One region of the Dactylosporangium sp. NPDC048998 genome, then DNA from elsewhere that is predicted to be linked to it. Evidence: riboswitches for the same ligand, from Rfam matches in the RefSeq annotation. Region 1 holds a riboswitch; each other region holds the start of a gene.

The links. Region 1 has a riboswitch for cyclic di-AMP ahead of ACGFI8_RS33425 (C39 family peptidase). Riboswitches for the same ligand answer to the same signal wherever they lie in the genome.
Region 2: another riboswitch for cyclic di-AMP. It lies ahead of ACGFI8_RS22855 (hypothetical protein); the one in region 1 lies ahead of ACGFI8_RS33425 (C39 family peptidase).
Region 3: another riboswitch for cyclic di-AMP. It lies ahead of ACGFI8_RS00070 (NlpC/P60 family protein); the one in region 1 lies ahead of ACGFI8_RS33425 (C39 family peptidase).

The regions. Positions count from the first base shown of each region.
Region 1 covers NZ_JBICTV010000021.1:37,287-41,142, forward strand. Annotated here, with positions in the region: gene ACGFI8_RS33410 (M56 family metallopeptidase) at 1-614, opposite strand, end outside; gene ACGFI8_RS33415 (BlaI/MecI/CopY family transcriptional regulator) at 620-991, opposite strand; gene ACGFI8_RS33420 (hypothetical protein) at 1,271-1,672, shown strand; cyclic di-AMP (ydaO/yuaA leader) riboswitch at 2,024-2,168, shown strand; gene ACGFI8_RS33425 (C39 family peptidase) at 2,638-3,219, shown strand; gene ACGFI8_RS33430 (hypothetical protein) at 3,250-3,729, shown strand; gene ACGFI8_RS33435 (FMN-binding protein) at 3,748-3,856, shown strand, end outside.
Region 2 covers NZ_JBICTV010000009.1:235,035-238,890, reverse strand. Annotated here, with positions in the region: gene ACGFI8_RS22855 (hypothetical protein) at 1-747, opposite strand, end outside; cyclic di-AMP (ydaO/yuaA leader) riboswitch at 1,121-1,273, opposite strand; gene ACGFI8_RS22850 (diguanylate cyclase domain-containing protein) at 1,333-2,895, opposite strand; gene ACGFI8_RS22845 (FAD-dependent monooxygenase) at 2,973-3,856, opposite strand, start outside.
Region 3 covers NZ_JBICTV010000001.1:14,999-18,854, forward strand. Annotated here, with positions in the region: gene ACGFI8_RS00060 (hypothetical protein) at 29-442, opposite strand; gene ACGFI8_RS00065 (methyltransferase domain-containing protein) at 497-1,279, opposite strand; gene ACGFI8_RS00070 (NlpC/P60 family protein) at 1,365-2,324, opposite strand; cyclic di-AMP (ydaO/yuaA leader) riboswitch at 2,363-2,526, opposite strand; gene ACGFI8_RS00075 (hypothetical protein) at 2,766-3,077, shown strand; gene ACGFI8_RS00080 (DUF5753 domain-containing protein) at 3,094-3,856, opposite strand, start outside.

The DNA.
Region 1 (3,856 bases):
CACGACAGGCGTGGAAACGCACGGTGCAGCAGTTGTACCGTGCGCAGCAGCCGGTAGTGCCGGCCGGTGGCATGCGCCCGCTCGTGGGCGGTGACCGCTTGCAGTTGCTCGGCGGTGAGCCGGCTCACCGCGGCCGAGGTGACCACCACGTCCTGTTCTCCGCCGCCCGGCAGCAGATAGGCGTCGGGATGCTCGGCGGGCACCACGACCACGCCGATTCCGGGCAGGCGCCGGCCGGTCTGCTGTAGCAGGCCACGCAGCCGCCGCCGCTGCCGCCGGTCCGCCGAGGCCAGCCGCCATCCGGCAGTCACCAGCCGGCCGGCGAGCAGCACGAGCAAGGCGGCCCCGCCGCACGCCGTCAGCTGGGCGGCCGGGCCATGCGCTCCCAACAACGCATCGAGGCAGACCCGCCAGGCGCGGCAGACCACGCCGTGCGTGCGGTCCCAGTGCAGGGTCGCGGTCACCCCGGTCAGCACCGCGCTAGCCAGGACCGCCACACACCACATCTGCCAGGCGAAGATCCCGAGGCCGGGTGCGCGGGCCACCCATCGCGCTCGGGCCAGTCGCGGCCCGGCCGCCAGGACCAGACCGGCCGCGTACGCGGCAATCAGCACCGCGGTCAATGCCCGCTGATCTTCCGCTCATAGCTGTTCAGCGCTGCCCGCAACGCCGCTGCCTCCTCGAGGGTCATCTGGCCGACGAAGTGCAGCAGTGCCTGCTCCCGGTCGCCGCTGTCGGTCAGCGCCTCACGCATCAGTCCGGCCCCGTACTTCTCCCGGCTGGTCACCGGCCAGTAGACGTGCGCGCGGCCCTGCGGCTCCCGCTGCAGCCAGCCCTTGCGGTACAGCTTGTCCGTCACCGTCAGCACCGTCGTGTACGCCAGCACGCGCTGGCCGCAGAGTGCGGTATGCACTTGCCGCACAGTCACCGGCTCTCCCGCCGCCCACAGCTGGGCCATGACCGCAGCCTCCAGCTCACCGAACCCGCGCACCGCACCTCCCGACCGACATCCGCCATCCGATGCTACGGCCCGGCCGGCCGTCATCGCGACCACTGGCGGCCCCGGGCCCGGCTGCGACGCCCCGCACTCGTACGCCGGATCGGAGCACCACGCCGGGACGCGGCCCGTGCACGCTGCTCTGGACATCGCCGCGGCCGTGCCGATTCGACCATCTCCTATTTGGCATAGGAACAATACTTGCATGGACGCCGATGGAATGGGACGGTCTAGGACAACCCTCGATCCGCGCGGACATACAAGGAGCCGAACATGCGGATGCGACTGCTCGCGGCGGCGACCGCCGCTGCCCTGGCCGCACTTGGCGTGCTGACCGCTCCCGGAACCGCCGTCGCCAGCCACAGCTGGGGCGGTTACCACTGGGCCCGCACCGCCAACCCGTTCACTGTGGAGCTGGACAACAACCTCACCTCGGCGTGGACGTCGAGCAACGCACCCCAACGCCCACGACTACGCCGAGCTGGAGACCATCTACAGCCACCTCGACAGCACCAGCACCACCCTGGCGTCCAAGGACCCAGCCTCGCCGTCGGCGAAAGCCCGTCGACCTGGGGCACGCTCACTCGCGGCAGCGTCGACCGGCACGGCGCCGCCACCTACCATCGCGACCTCGGCAGCGGCCAGCAGGTCATCACCTTCGTCCTCTGGGCCTGAACGCCCGACCCGGAGACGCCCGACGTCGAACTCCGACAGCCGGTCGATCTCGTCCGGCCGGATACGCCCCGGTCCACCGCCGGGCGCGCAGGCGGCGACCGATTGTGAGCGCAACAGCAATCGGCCGCCGCCGCGCGGTCGGCTTCATGGCGATAATGTCCGTAGTCGGTTTACGACTAATTGCCGTGCGGCACCAGGCCGGTGGGCAAATCGCCGTAATCAACGAATACTGCGAACCCATATAGGCGGGCCGGAGTGCCGTTGGTAACAGGCGAAGGTCTTGGCAGCGTCTGTGCCCATCTGTAAGGTCAGGGAACATCTGACCCGGTCATTGGCCACATCAGGTGGCACCGGGACGGACCGCCGAGTCGCGCTTTGCGTGAGCCGGGGACCCACCGTAAGTCTGGGGTGAATCCGCGGGCCGAAGGCCCGTGGTAGGGCGACCTTTCGCGCCCGAATCCGTCAGCTAACTCGGTAGGCGGACGCGTAAGGAGATGTATCGGTGCACGCTTTCTCGGCTCCCGGCCGCGCAAATTTCCTCGCGGTGTCCGCATGCACGTGTCCAGCCGGTCGGCTCCGCGCTAATCCCTGACAGCGAGACCTTTGCCGCGTCCGCTCAGGCGCGACGCTGAGGCCCCACGTGGCCGAATGTTCGCACCTGCTGATCCGCATCGGGCCGTGCCCTCGTCATGCGGTCCGCGGACGCATCTCGACTTGTCTGTCCTTTGCTTGCATATCCGGGCCATCACGCGCGTCTGTCGCCATTGTGATGGCCCAGTTCGGCTTGGAGAATCACAGTGGATCGTGGACCATTGCTTCGGCATTTCCGGAATGTGACGAGTTCTCGTCCGCGGCGCCTGGCATTTGTTTCGGGTGGGCTTCTTGCCGTAGCCGCTGTGGCCGGTATCGCGCTGAGCCAGATCGACGGCGGGGCCTCGGCCGTGGCGGGGTCCGGTACTACAACAATGACGACCCAATCGCCCACGGGCCAGGTTTCGACGCCCGCTGAGTCGCAGATTCCTGCCCAGCCCGCGACGAAGATCCTCCAATACCAGTTCCAGTTACAGCCGAACTATTACTACTGCGGACCGGCGGCCACCCGGATCGCCCTCTCGGCGACCGGCCACACGGTGAGCCAGGATCAGGCCGCCGCGCTGCTGGGCACCACCACCAATGGCACGGACTCAGCCTTCGACACCACCCGCGGGCTCAACAGCGTCATCGGCCACGGGCGCACGGTCTATCAGACCCGTGAGATCCCGGCCTACCCTGCGACCCCGGCTCAGGCCGACCAGCTTCGGACCGACGTCCTGAACACCATCAACAGCGGCCGCGCCATCGTCGCCAACATCGCCGGCCACCTGACCGACACCGCCGGCACCTACCACGCCTACGAAGGCGGCCACTACCTGACGATCGTCGGATACAAGGACAGCGGCAAGACCGTGAAGATCGCCGACCCGGCCAACCCCAACGGTGACGGCACGTACTGGGTGACCACCACCAACATGGCCAACTGGATCGCCCAGCGGGGCTACTCGTACTGACCAATGGCGTCGACGGCCACGCCCCGGCGTGTGCCACACCTGCGGTCGGCAGGGCTGCGACCCGGCACGAGGGCGATCGTCGAGGGACCGTACGGGCGGCTGACCGCCGACCGTCGCACCGCCCCCCAGGTCACGATGATCGCCTGCGGGGCCGGCATCACGCCGTTGCGCGCGCTGCTCGACGAGCTGCCGTACGCCCCGGGCGAGGCGACACTGCTCTACCGTGCGCGCTGTGAGGCCGATCTGGTGTTCCGCGACGAGCTGGAGCACCTCGCGGCCGTGCGGGGGCTCCGGGTGCGGTACCTCCTCGGCCCCCGAGAAAGGGAGGGCTCCTGGCTGCCGACCGGCTGGGGCGACGACACGACGGCCCTGCGCGACCTCGTCCCCACTATCGCACACCACGACGTGTTCGTCTGTGGCCCGGACGGCTGGACGGCGGCGGTCGTGCAGGCGGCGCGGGCGGCCCGCGTGCCCGCCGCCCGCATCCACCTCGAGCGCTTCACCTGGTAACCCGCGGAAGGGCGCGACATGCGAAAGATCATCACGTGGTTCGCCGCCACCGCCGCGGTGGTCGTCCTCCTGTTCAATTACCGCACCTCGACCATGGGAGCGCCCCGCGCCGTCTCGGCGGTTGCCG
Region 2 (3,856 bases), on a different contig from region 1:
GGCGTGCTTCTGGTACGCCTCCGGGTACGCCGAGCGCTGCACCGCCTGCGCGGCAGCCGTCACGCTCATGTTCTGCCAGCCCTTGACGTGGGTCAGCGCGTTGTAGAACAGCATCGCCGAGTGGGACGGGTTCATGAGCTCGGCCACGGTGCCCCAGCCCTGGCTCGTGCGCTGCTGGAACAGCCCGACCGAGTCGTGGTCCTGGGAGACCCCTTCGTGCGGCAGCTTCAGCGAGGCCGGCACGGCGCGGCTGGCGACGTTGTAGAGGTCGCTCTCCTGCATCGCGGTGGCGACGGCGACGACGAGGGCCTTGCTGGGCAGGCCCTGGGCGCGCCCCTGCCGCACGATCGTCACGGCATTGTTCATCTGGGTCTGGTCGAGCCCGGCGACCGGGCGCGGCGGCTGTGGCGCGGCCGGCGCGACGGGCGTGGTCGGCGTTGTCGGCTTGGTCGGCATGATCGACTTGGTCGGCTTGGTCGGCTTGGTCGGCGTGGTTGTGGGCGCGGCGGGCGCCGCCTCGGCCGCCGAGACGGCGGCGGTGCCGCCGAGCAGCGGCGAGACGAACGCCGCAGCGTACGCGTAGGCGGGCGGGGCGGCCACGGCCGGCGGGTGCACGGCCGGCGGCCGGCCGGTGGAGCCCGCGGCGAACAGCGTCGCGGACAGCACGACGGCGGACGCGGCCCCGGTTCGCACGGACAGGCTGACCCGCCGGCGTCTGGACTGGAACTGGCGCGGTAATGACTTCACGTAAGCGATTCCTCATCGAAGACGGCGTGAGCTGGGCGCACGGCAGGGCGCCGCGGCGTCAGCGCACGGAACAGAACGGCGCGGGAACGGCTGCGCGAGAAATAGGCGCGAAAAAATGGGCGCGGAAAGAGCGCACGGAAATACGGCGCGAATCAGCGCACGGCGAAGCACACGCCGGAGCGGGCGTGCAAAGGACTCCGCACGGGAGAGGGCGCGCGGTATCGGCGCGGTCCCACGGCTCGGCCGGGGTCGCGCGGCGATTGGGCGTCGATCAGCGTTTGAGCGCGGCCAGGCGTTACGTCCTGGCGTTCACCCGGCCTTGAGGATGGCGGCGGGCGGCCGCTGTCGGAGCATCGAGATGCAGCACGAGCAGTTCTCCTTCCGGTGCCGCCTACCGGGTTAGCTGACGGGTTCGGACGGGAGGATTCGCCCTACCGTGACTCGGTCACGGATACACCCCAAGGGACTGCATGGGTCCCCGGCCCGCGATGCCGAAGTGCGCTGTGCGACTCGGCGGTGCAGCTCGACGGCGCCAGCCCGGCGGCACCGTGATCGGCGCACGTCGACCGAGCAGACCACCCGACCTTACTGGGCGGTTTCCGCCTCGGCCAACCGCAGCAACGGGATCCCACCCGATGCACCGGTACGCTCACCGAAGGCCGTCACCCGGCCGGTCATCTTGTCCGTCATCCGGTTATCGTGCCGATGGCCTTTCACCTGGTACATGGCCCGATCGGCGATGCGCAGGGCGGCGCCGGCGTCCGCGACCGTGTCGTCTATCACGGCGACGCCGACGCTGACGCGCACCCGCAGCACGTGACCGTCGTGCATGATCGGCGCGGACACGGCCCGTTCGACCCGCTCGGCCAGGGCGACGCGGGCCAGATCGCCGACGTTCTCGGTCAGCACCACGAACTCGTCGCCGCCGAGGCGCGCCACCGTGTCCCCCGGCCGGACGAGCCCGGCCAGCCGCTGGGCCACCGCGACGAGCACCGCGTCGCCGGCCTCGTGCCCGAGCGTGTCGTTGACCACCTTGAAATCGTCGAGGTCACAGAACAGCAGCGCGCTGCCGCCCTGCCCGGCGTGGGCGCGCCGGATCGCCGCGGCGAGCGGCGCCGCCAGGGCGTCGCGGTTGGCGAGCCCGGTCAGCGGGTCGCACAGCGCCCGGCGTACCAGATCGGCCTCGGTGGCCTTGCGGTCCGTGACGTCCTGGACCTGCAGGATCCCGAACGACGCCGGCCCGGCCACGATCGACATGGTCGCCGAGATCCAGATCATCTGCCCGTCGCCGCGCACGCAGCGCAGCTCGTAGTCGCGCACCGGCGCGCCCCTGCTCGTCAGCGCGGCGGCGAACGCGACGCGGGCGACCTCGACGTCGTCGGGGTGCAGCAGCTCGCCGAGGCGCACCGCGACCAGCTCGCGCTCGTCGCGCCCCAGCAGCTCGCACAGCGCGGGGTTGACCCGCGTCATCCGGCCGAGGTCGGCGGCTTCCAGCCCGATCATGCACATGCCGGTGCCGGCGCCGTCGAAGGCGAGCCGGAACGCCTCCTCACTGGCCGCGAGGTGCCGCCGCTCCCGCTGCAGCGCCTCGACGAGGTTGGCATTGTTGATCGCGATGCCGGCCTGTGCGGCGAGCATCTCCAGCAGTTCGCGCTGCAGCGGACCCGGCCGGCGCCCGTCCGCGGGCAGGTCGACGCCGAGGATGCCGACGAGCTCGCCGTCGGGCGCCCGCAGCGGCGCGAACAGCGCGTCGAGGGGGTGCCAGCGCTCGTCCTCGGGCACGCCGTCGTCGACGGGCACCTCGTCGGGTACCCACGACTGGATGTGGTCGCTGAACCTCGCGTGCGGCAGGAACCGCAGCTGCCCCCACCGCTCGGCGCGCTCGAGGTAGCCGTCGAGATCCTCCGCGGGGTACCGCACGCCGAGCAGCGTCTCGCGGGCCTCGTCGGAACCGGCCAGCGCCACCGCCTCGTACACGCCCTCGGGGTGCAGGTAGTTCACGACGGCGACACCGAACCCGACGCCGTCGACCACCGCGTCCACGATGAGCTGCAGCGTCTCGGCGAGGGTCACGCCGGTGTTGATCCGGCCGGTGATCCGGTACACGGAGCGGATCGCGGCCATCGCCGCGTCGCGATCAGGCTCCATGGCTCGCCCACCCAGTTCCGGCTGACCTTGCACCCCTACATCGACGCATCAAACCGGATCTGAAGTAAACCCTCGTGTCACGAAAATGCGGTGGGCGGCAGTGCGAGGGCGCCGGCCGCGCGCCGGGCCTCCCGGGTCACGGCCGCGATGAGCAGCCGGCGCCACGGCATGTACGGCAGCATCCGGATGCCGAGCGCCTGCAGCCGCACGGCACGCTCGGACTTCGGCGCGAACCCCTTCGCCGGGCCGAGCGCGGCGCGCTGGTTGCGGTCGACGAAGTCGCGCAGCTCGCGATCGTAGGCTGATAAGTCCGGACACTCCGTGATGTTTCGCGCCAGCAGGTACGCGCCGACCAGCGCCAGGCCCGTGCCCTGCCCCGTCAGCGCCGACGGGCAGTACCCGGCGTCGCCGACGAGCGCGATCCGCCCCGAGGTCCAGCGGTCCATGCGCACCTGCGCGTTGGGCGCGACGTACAGGTCCGGCGCCGCCCGCATGTGCTCGAGCAGCCGCGGCACCACCCAGCCGGCCCCGGCGAACGCCTCCTCGACGGACCGCAGCCGGGCGTCGTGGTCGCGCGGGGGCATCGGCCCGCCGTACAGCAGCGTCACCTTCACCTCGTGGGAGCCCCGGTCGGTCTTCACGCTCACCACCCGGCCGGGGGCGGAGTGGATCACCTGCCGGCGCTCGACACCCAACTCGTTCGGGGCCGTGAAGATCGCCGCGCTGCTGCCCAGGTGGTGGACGTACCGCTCGGGCGGCCCGAACGCGAGCGCCCGGATCCGCGAGGAGATCCCGTCCGCGCCCACCACGAAGTCGAACCGGCGCGCCCCGCCGCGCTCGAGCGTCACCTCCACGCCGCGCGCGTCCGCGCGCAGCGCCGCGACCGTGTCGCCGAAGATCCACTCCACCCCGTCCGGCACGGCCGCGTGCAGCATGCCGGTGAGGTCGCCCTTCATGATCT
Region 3 (3,856 bases), on a different contig from region 1:
GGCTTTTCGTTGTGCCGGTGTGGCGCCGTCAGTACGGATCGCCACATACCTTCCAGGCGCCGTTCTCCTTGCGCATCGCGAACGTGTGGTCGCCCTTGCTGCCGCTCTTGTACGTGATGGTCGCCGTGATCGAGGCGGTCTCGACGCCGAGGTCGTTGCTGTACGAGCCGCCCCAGCTGAGGTCGTGCGAGGCGGGCGCGTTCTGCTTGACGATCGAGGCGAACTCCTCCGGGCCGTAGTTGGTCTGTGCGGTGCCGCACAGCAGCGCGTACGCGCCCTCGTTGTTGCCGGCTTCCAGCGCGGTCAGGAAGTCCCCGGCCGCGACCTTCGCGTCCTTGCTGGCCGAGTTGACGATGAAAAAGAGCCCGGCCGCGCCGCCGCCGCAACACACGACGAAGACGCCGATCAGGCTGAAAATGATGATCTTCGCAGTTTTACTCACGCGCGCCAGCGTAGGGGCGCCGGTCGCCGCGTGATGTAAGCCAGCCGACGCTGGTCAGGCCCGATGTCCGACGACGAACAGCCGCGGGAAGGGCAGGATCGTGCCGAACGGCTCCCGGGGGTACCGAATCCGCAGCTCCTCCCGGACCTCTGCGGCGAACGCCTCGGCGTCGTCCGGTGACAGCGCGTCGAGGTACGGCCGCAGGCCGGTGCCCTTGAACCACTCGAACACCGGATCGTCGCCCGGTAGCACGTGGTAGTAGGTCGTCTCCCAGGCGTCGACCGTGAGGCCGGCCGCGCCGAGCAGCCGCACGTACTCCGGGGCCTCGAGCACGGGCGTGGCCGAGCGCGGCCCGATGGCCTCCAGCGCGCCGCCGAGCAGCGGCGCCCAGCGCGGCCGGCCCGCGACCTGCCCGAACCCGGGGTCGTACGAGGCGATCGGCACCTGGAAGGCGAGCGTTCCGCCGTCGTCGAGCCCGGCGGCCCAGGCCGGCAGCAGCGTCTCATGGTCGTCGACCCACTGCAGCGAGGCGTTGGCCACGATCACGTCGACGGAGCCGCGCTGCGGGCGCCACTGCCCGGCGTCGCCGAGCTGGAAGCGCAGCTGCGGGCTTTGCAGCTCGGTGGCCGCGGCGATCATCTGCGGCGAGGAGTCGATGCCGAGGATCGCGGCGTCCGGCCAGCGCTCGGCGAGCGTGGCGGTCATCGTCCCGGGCCCGCAGCCGAGGTCCACGACCGCGACCGCGCCGGTGGTCGGGATCCGGGCGACGAGCTCCCGGAACGGCCGGGCGCGCTCCTCGGCGAAGCGGTTGTACTGCTGCGGGTCCCACGAGGCCATGCACCCATGATGAAGGGGCCGCGGATCGATGCGATCCGCGGCCCCTTCGTGGTCCTTTGCCAGTCCTTTGCCAGCCGAGGCCAGGTCAGGCCTTGACGCGACCGAACCCGTAGATGCTGTCGATGTCCACCGACGCGTACCTGACGACGTCGCCGGTGTGTGGTGCGTGGATGATCAGGTTGTTGCCGACGTAGATCCCGACGTGCCCGAGGCCGTTGTAGAACACCAGGTCGCCCGGGGCCAGCGTGGACCGCGGGATGTGCGCCACGTTGCTCCACTGGCTGGCGGCGTTGTGAGGCAGGGTCACGCCCGCGGCCTTCCAGGCTGCCATCGTCAGGCCGGAGCAGTCGTAGGTGTTCGGGCCGGCCGCGCCCCATACGTACTGCTTGCCCAGCTGGGCCTTCGCGAAGCTCACGGCGGTGCCGGCCTTGCCGGAGACCGCGGGCAGGTTGCCCGGGTCGATCTTCGGCGGGTTGACCTTGGTGCTGCCGGCGGCGGTCGCCTTCTTCTGCAGGGCCACGAGTTTCTTGACGTCGCCCTCGATCTTCTTGCGCTGGCTCTCGAGGTCGGTCTTCTGCGTGTTCTGCGCCGCGATGGTCTCGTCGAGCAGCTTCTTCTCGTCGTCGACCTTCGCCTTGGCGTTCTTGTAGTCCTCGATCTCCTTCTGCTGCTGCCGCGTGATCTGCTGCAGCATCGACAGCTGGTCCATCAGCGAGTTCGACGACTCGGCGTTGAGCATGATGGACAGGCTGCGAAGGTTGCCCGACGTCTTGAACGCGGCGATCGCCACGCCCTCGACGCTGGCGCTGGCGTCGGCCATGCTGTCTTCGAGCGGCTTGAGTTTGGTCTCAAGCTCGGTGGCCTTGGTCTGGGAATCCGCAAGATCGATATTGATCTTGTTCCACGCCTCGATGGTCGCCTCGAGGTCCTTGTTCGACTTGTCGAGCTGGGCCTCGATCTCGGCGAGCGTGGGATCGGCGTGCGCGACCGCGGCTGGTGCCAGCACGGTGAGTGAGACGAGCCCGATGAACAGGGTTCGCAGCACTGACCGCCCGGCACGGTGTCCAGTGGACAAGGAAAGACCCTTCTTCACCGACCGCCTACCGGGTTAGCTGACGGGTTTGGGCGGGAAGGACACCCTACCGCAACGTCGCGGATTCACCCCTGCGAATGTTTCTGGGTCCCCGGTTCGATGCGCGCGCTCGAGGGGATCGGGCGGCGCGCCGAGCTCGATTCGGCGGCGCTTGCCCGGCGCCGTCCGGGATGGACGGCGGACTGCCGAGCAGGCCAGGGCCTAACTTAACGTGATCATCCGCCGTGCGAAAGGCGTGCGTCCCCCTCGATATCTAATACACCTAAAAGTCCGGATTACCGCCGGTTGGTCTTCCACATCGGACAGTGACATCGATCTTCGCGCGCGCTGGGGGTGCGCTTAGCGGCGCAATATCGATCGCCTTCAGCGACGCCGCGCGGTTACCGTCGGCGCATGACGCTGAACAGGAAGGGATCGCGGCGGATCGTCGTCGACGGCGTCGAGTACCGGTGGACCGTCCGGCACCGGCCCACCTACTCCCAGGCCAACGGGTGGACGCCGCTCACGTTCGTCGTGCAGGCGGACTCCGGGCGAGGGGCCGTCCTCGTCGTGTCCTCGGCGCTGGCGCATCCTCACAATTGGCTCGGCCTGTCCGCCGGCGCGGTGCGGCCCGCGCTCGTGGCCGAGGCCGTCCGGCGGGCCGTCGCGGCCGGCTGGCGGCCCGAGCAGGCCGGCGCCGCGTTCGCGCTGCCCGGGGCCGCGTAGCAGCCGGCCGGCCGGCTCACTTCAGGTCGTGGGCGACCTGCCGCAGAAGGTCGAGCGTGGCTTCCTGCGACAGGGCGCGCTGGCCGAGCCGTTCGAGGATGCCGCGGTACGTCGTGATGAGCTCCGGCTCCTCCCAGAGCAACTGCTGACGGTAGAGCACCCCGTCGTCCGCGCCGAACTCCAGCAGCGTGAAGTCGCCCTCCCAGCCGGCGTGGTACCCGGCGTTGAGGGGGACGACGCGCACGTCGGCGTACGGGCGCTGGGCGAACTCGATCGTGTGCTCGAGCTGGTCGACCAGCAGCGCCTCGTCGCCGGGGACGGGGCTTCGGCGCAGCACCGACTCGTCCAGGATCATCTGGATGTGGGGCGGCTCCTCGCGGTTGAACAACTCCTCCTGGCGGCGCGTTTGAAACTCGACGCGGCGCTCGGCGAGCGGGGACTCCGCGTCGCTGGTGGCGTGGGCGTACCGCCGCGTCTGCAGCAGCGTCGGGAACATGATCGGCGCGAACTCGCCGATGCGGGTCGCCTCCGCCTCGAACCCGACGTAGGTGATCAGCTGACCGGCCAGCATCGGGCGGTACTCGTCCCACCACATCCGCCGCTTCGCCGCGCGGGCCAGCTCGAGCAGCTCGTCGACCGTCCGCGGGTCGTGGACCCGGTAGTAGGCCAGCAGGCTGCGCAGGTCGCTCACCGAGATGGCGACGGTGCCGTTCTCGATACGGATGAGCTTGGACAGCGACCACTCCATCTCGGCGGCCACCAGATCCTGGGTCAGTTCC